Regions from separate parts of the Paenibacillus rhizoplanae genome, predicted to be linked through region 1. Evidence: riboswitches for the same ligand, from Rfam matches in the RefSeq annotation. Region 1 holds a riboswitch; the other holds the start of a gene.

The links. Region 1 has a riboswitch for cobalamin ahead of ACFSX3_RS26740 (S-layer homology domain-containing protein). Riboswitches for the same ligand answer to the same signal wherever they lie in the genome.
Region 2: another riboswitch for cobalamin. It lies ahead of ACFSX3_RS06080 (anaerobic ribonucleoside triphosphate reductase); the one in region 1 lies ahead of ACFSX3_RS26740 (S-layer homology domain-containing protein).

Annotation. Positions count from the first base shown of each region.
Region 1 covers NZ_JBHUKY010000068.1:101,914-105,120, reverse strand. The annotation lists gene ACFSX3_RS26740 (S-layer homology domain-containing protein) at 1-1,805, opposite strand, end outside; cobalamin riboswitch at 2,020-2,212, opposite strand; gene ACFSX3_RS26735 (GAP1-N2 domain-containing protein) at 3,031-3,207, opposite strand, start outside.
Region 2 covers NZ_JBHUKY010000015.1:5,262-8,468, forward strand. The annotation lists gene ACFSX3_RS06070 (sugar phosphate isomerase/epimerase family protein) at 1-533, opposite strand, end outside; gene ACFSX3_RS06075 (MTH1187 family thiamine-binding protein) at 582-890, opposite strand; cobalamin riboswitch at 1,233-1,463, shown strand; gene ACFSX3_RS06080 (anaerobic ribonucleoside triphosphate reductase) at 1,772-3,207, shown strand, end outside.

The sequences.
Region 1 (3,207 bases):
GCAGACGGCTCGTTGCCGGTTAAACGAAGCAGCAGCGCTGCAAATTCAGCACGGGTAATATTCTTTTTCGGTGCAAACAGCAGGCTGCCCTCACTCACACCGTTCATCAGCTTGCGGTCATACGCCGTGTATACCGACTCCAGCGCCCAAGGCGAGATCGACTTCACATCGCCAAAAGCAGGACGGTCCGCCGCCGCAGAAGCCACCGTTACCGGGACCGTATGACGCACGATGGCAGGGGTCTTATCCTTCAGATATCCCGTAACCGTCAGGGTATATTTATTCGCTGTCAAGCCGCCGGCCACAACAGCCACGCCCGCAGCATCTGTAACTGCTGTTTTTCCGCCGATAGTTACCTGTACGCCTGCTGCCGGTGAGGTTACCGGATCGGAGGTGAAGGTCGCCTCATTCCAGACCCATTTCTTCTGGTTCACCTGCACCTTCAGATCTTGTCCAGGCTGCGGCTGTGCGGGAGTCACCGTTACGGCATCAACCACCTGCGTGTTGTCCCCGCCATAATAGACCACGATGCGGTCATTCTCCTCCAGCGCGAAGTCGCCCATCCCTACACTTGGATAGATCCATGCTCCGCCGCGTGCAACCACATACATCCAGCCATCATATCCGCCAAAAGTACCCGCAATCACGCCGCCGATCCCCGTCACATAATTGCCTGCTTCATTGACCAGGGCCAGGCGCTTGGCTGCTGCTGTCTTTTCCAGTGCCTTAAGCACATTGCCGGCGTACACGCTGCCCTCAGCCAAGGTTCCATTCGGACCTTCAACAGTAACCGAGACACTTACCTGAGGATTCTTCACTGGTGTGCCGCTAAAATCAAAGAGCTTACCGCCTGTACCAAACAGCTGGTACGCTACCATAGCCTCCAGTGCCTGCTCCGTAGAGAGAGCATTGGAGCTGCCGCCCGCAGTGTGGACGAATCCTCCATCAGCTGCGCTGAAGCTCATCAGCTTGCTGACCAGATTAATCTGGCCTTTGGTATAATCTGCTCCTGCCGGATTAATGCCGAAGGCAGACAGACCGATAATGGCCTGAGCTACACTCTCACTACTGTCGCCATATCCGCCGTTCTTGTCCTGTGCCTTAGACAACCAGGCTGCTGCCCGCTGACCGGCAGTATTCACTGCTGCTTCCTGCTTGTGTCCAGCCAGTGCGTTCAGCACCATCGCTGTCATGTCCGGATCACTCGCACCCGTAGTCAGGGTGAAGCCGCCGTCCGGGTTCTGCTTTGCCAGAATCTCTGCCAGCAGCTTAGATTGTGTCCATTTTGCATTTGCCGGGATCGTATAGCTGCCGGAATCCAGAGCCAGCAGGGCATAGACTGGATTATTCAGCGTCTGGCCGGTAATTGCATCGTGATTGTAGAGCTTCTCGATCAGGTTATAGCCTGCCACATTCGCCGGGTCGCCGCCCAGTGCCTTAACGGCAAGCGTAATCCGGGCATAGTCCGTAGCTCTGGCAAAAACACCCTTAGCCTCACTCACCTTACCTTCAAGCGCCTTCAGATAGCTGACAGGAACCTTATAGCCCGCTTGCGCAAGGCCAATTGCCTGCCAGTCCGACTGGACTCCGTTCTTCAGCATGAATTCCGCAGTAGCATAGACTGCAGCGGTTACGCTGGCTGCCTCTTTTGCGGGCAGAGCGGATACCGCTGGTGCGGAAGTCCCGCCTGCCTGTGCAGCAGCAGCTTGTCCTGCCGGGGCTACGGCTGCTCCCAGCATTGCGAACAGCATAACCACAGCAAGTCCCAGCCGTGTGAACCTGGATGATAGAGAATGGTTCTTCATAACTAACCTCTTTCCTGAAATAGAATGGATGAATCCTGCTTCCTCCGCAAATAGAGCGACAACCTAAAGACCGCCCTGTGCAGGGCGGCCGGGGAAGAATACAATACAGGGCGGCTGAAGGAGTCGATTGCTCTCCCACATTACATACAATGCAGCAATATACAGCCCTCGCCAATATCAGCATCTGCTTCCACATTCTTACCCCCGAAGAATAGAAACAACAACGAAAAAGGCAGGTCTCCTGGCTCATACTTCACCGCTTCCCCCGCCTTCCCATCCGCTTAGCAGACAGTGGCTCCTCAGGAGTTGCTCCGTATTTACAGTGGCGGGACCGCGCCGGACTTGCACCGGGCTTCCCTTTTAAGCAGATTCCTCTATTAGACATAGCCCTGCCAGCATCTGCTAGCGACAGCGCGCGGTCTCTAAGGCAAACTGCACCTTTTCCTCAAGCTTATTAAATTATAATATTCTCAAACCATCATATCGACTATTCCCCTGTATGTCTATAGACAAGCTATATCTATTCCAGCTCCCCCAAGGCTCAGCCCATTCTGCACAAAAATCCTGAACAGCACATGCCCGCTCCCCCGGCACATCGTACTATTCAGGACTATGGAGTCATTCTTCTGCTGTTAATTAAGACGTTGGCGGTACTAGCGGAGACAGGGCAGCAGGCGATTGTATTATGTACATTAGAATTCGTGTAAAAGCGGCGTATAACGCATTCTGCTGCATTTCATACAATCGATTGTGGCAACTACCCCTCCGCCGGGCCAAATTCCCAAAATCTAATGTACCGAATACAACAGAACACCATATAAGGCTCAATATGCCTCATTCTAGTGTACAAAGTACAATCGAGCAGCTAGTCGTTCATCAGGTTTAAACTAATCAGCATTAATTTAATCCCCTCGCTTGCTGAGGCTCTGCCGTACCCCGATTAAGGTGCTATTCTAGCTCCAAACGTTATTCTTAAATGCAATCTGTACAACTAAATCGTCTGATTTACCACCAAATGTACTTTTAGCTGTATTTCGTACACCTAAAATGCTTCTGTACCCAGCTTTTCGCCCATTCGAGCAAAATTAGTTGTATGGAATACACTTAGGGGAGGTATGCCTTCCTTTTCACTGTTTTTAGTTGTATAGAGTACACCTATCTCTGTAAGCAATGTTACCCGATCACATTAGTTACAAGCTTACGCGGCCTGCTTATGGCCGCTGTGTTATTCCGCGTCCGCTTCCGGGCTTGCGGAAGCGGATGGCTCCGTGCTAGGCGCGGCGGTGGCTGTAGCTTCCGGGGCGCTGCCCGGATCTGCCGCCAGCTGCAGCGAGTATCTTCCAGCGGTGATCATATCACCTGCCGCCAGCTTCGCGCCGGCTGAAAGCTCCACCGTCACCTC
Region 2 (3,207 bases), on a different contig from region 1:
CGGGCTCCGCCCCGGTGTACCCAGCCCAGATCAAACTCTGCCAGCATATGCTCTGCAGGAATCCGCTCCAGCCAGATATCGATGACCGCCTTGCCGTCAACTTTTGCGAATTCATAATCATGGTTGTGGTAGCCGTACTCCATCCCTGCCGCCCGGACCATCGCGGAAGCCTTCTCCAGGAATGGAATTATTCTTGTCACATCTTCGATGGAAGGGCTGGGCGGAAGCGGTGCCGACGGGGTGATTATATATTGCAGTCCGAGCTCTACGGCGTATTCAATCTCTTTGGCTAAGGCCTGTTCCATCTTATCCAGGCTGCTGAAGTCCAGTCCCACATGCGCCGAAGGCGCCGCAAGGCCCAGTTCATCCAGCCTGCGGCGCAGTTCCCCGGCAGCTACGCCGAAATAACCGGCGAACTCCACTGCCTGGTATCCCATCTCTGCCACCTTGCCCAGTGTGCCGAGGAAATCCCGCTCCGTCTGGTCCCGCAGTGTATACATTTGAATTCCGATCTGCTGCGTTGCTTCTGCCATGTAGAATCCGCTCCTTATCGTCATTTCTGATTAGATACTATATTCCCACTACTTTCCCTGTAGCTTACGCTCCACGGATTCGAGCTTGCTGCGGCTGGTGGAGATCTTGTCGCGCCGGTCATCGATCTTAAGCGAGGTGGAGACTCTCTGCGCCCCGGCGGTGAACGGCGACTCATGCAGCGCTTCTACCGCAGCCAGAATCCGCGCTACCGGTCCCTCAATAATCGTACCCATAGAAGTTAGCTCATAGGTAATGCCCTCCACCGTCTCCAGTACGCGCTGCATCTCGGCCACATAGCTGCTGAGACTGGTGCTGCCTGTCCCGATCGGAATAACGGTCACTTCGCCAATTGCCATTGTGATCTCCCTCCTAATGATCTGATGTGCCTGAGCCTCTTATTTATCCTCTTATTGTAACGCTTCGCCAGGCTCGCCACAAATCACCTGCCACCCTCTCTATTCTATTAATATCCGTCAAAATGATTACCAGGATTAGACGCACTCTATTTATGGATTCTTTGTGGCGTATTTTCGGAGATTTTATGAAACATTCAAGGCAAATTCATAGAAAAGTTGTGGATTACCTGTGGACTAACTGTGGATCAGCTGTGAGTAAAAGCGCCGAACCCGCTCCCCGTGCGGGATTGCAAAAAAACATTTACAAACACAATATATTGCGTTAGCTTTAATAGATAACAACAAAATATAGTAGAAACGGGTGTTTCACCCCTTGTAATAGAGGTGCGACTTAATAGGGAAGCGCGGTGCAAAACCGCTGCGGTCCCGCCACTGTAACCGGATGCTCCCAGGGCGCGATGCCCAGGGCCGCATTCTCCGGCTAATTGCCACTAAGGGGCGGAATAAGCCCCCCGGGAAGGCGCCGGAGGAGTTGCCGGAAGCCAGGAGACCTGCCTGTTTCGGTGGCACCGCTTAGACTCCTGCGAGGAACAGGGGAGGTGTCCGTATGCGGCCTGCAATAGCAGAGTTAGCCTTCCGTCAATCGGGCCATAGGCTGCCGATACCTGAGGACGATCGAGGATTATCTTCAGGTATCGGCTCTGCGGAATATACAAGAACGGGCGTAAGCTATCGCCCTGTGTCTGCTCGTATGTTCCACCCAGACCACAGGCAAATTTCCGCTTTCCGGAACTTTGCATCATGCATTCGGGCATTTCCGGCCTTCCCGGCCGGGGGTGCTTTTTTAACGCTTACAATACCCGAGAGGAGAGAGTTATATAATGACGCTGCTGGAGAAACGTTATAACGAAGGACAAGCTGCACAGGAGGATCTTTTAGAAGAGGTCATTCATCTGGGACGGGATATTATCGAAAGCCGGGATCTGGATCTGCTGCGCGAGAACGCCAACCTGAACGGGGAGAGCTTCTCCGGCAAAATGAGCAAGTTCGGCAGTGAATACTCCAAATGGTATGCCCGTAACTTCACCATGCCGCCACAGCTGGTACAGGCTACCCTGGATAATGTCGTCTATGTACATGACCTTGATCAGTACGCCATTGGAACCACGAACTGCATCTTCATTCCGTTTGAACGGCTTCTCCGTGAAGGCTTCAACACCGGCAACGGCAGCGTACGGCCTCCCAACTCGATTATGACGGCGATGTCACTGGTGGCGATTATTTTCCAGTCGCAGCAAAATGCGCAATACGGCGGCGTATCCGCCAACAAGCTGGATTATGATCTGGCCCCTTATGTGACCAAATCCTTCTCCAAGCTCTTCCGCAAAGGTCTGGAGTATTTCGAGGAGAATACAGAGGGTTCTGAGCTTGGGGAGATTACGATGAGCCGCAGCGATCTGGCTGAGCAGTATCCGCGTGCCTTCCGTTTCGCCCTGAAGGAGACGCAGAGCGAGACCCTGCAGGCCGCAGAGAGCATGGTACATAACCTGAATACGATGTCCAGCCGCTCCGGCGGCCAGATTCCTTTTACCAGCATCAATTACGGCACTTGCTCCTCACCAGAGGGCCAGCTTGTGATCAGTTCACTGCTGGCGGCCACGATGAACGGACTGGGCAGCGGGGAGACGCCGGTGTTCCCAATTCAGATCTTTAAATGTAAGCAAGGCATCAACCAGCAGCCGGGTGACCCTAACTATGAGCTGTTCCTGAAGGCCGCGGAGTGCTCGGCGCGCAGATTGTATCCGAATTTCGCCAATCTGGACGCTCCGCTGAACATGCAATATTACGATCCGGCTGACCCGGATACCGAGTTCGCTACGATGGGCTGCCGGACCCGTGTGCTCGGCGACCGCTTTGGACGTAACCACTGCTCCGGCAAAGGTAATCTGTCCTTCAACACGCTCAATTTGGTGCGTCTTGGACTGGCCCACGGTACGGTAACCGGCCGCCGCCTGGCTGCTGACGAAAAAGGGTTCTTTGACGACCTCAATCACTACATGGATATTGCGCTCGACGGTCTGCTGCACCGTTTCCGTATCCAGGCTTCCCAGAAGGCCAAAGCCTCCGATTTCATGATGCGTGAAGGCGTCTGGGAAGGCGGCGAGCAGCTTGCCCCCGATGACAGCGTAGGCGAGCTGCTGAAGCACGGCAGTCTGTCGCTGGGCTTCATTGGAATGGCAGAATGCATGAAAGCTATGTACGGTAAGCACCACGGCGAAGATATGGAGATTCACGCCAAGGCTGTAGCCATCGTCCG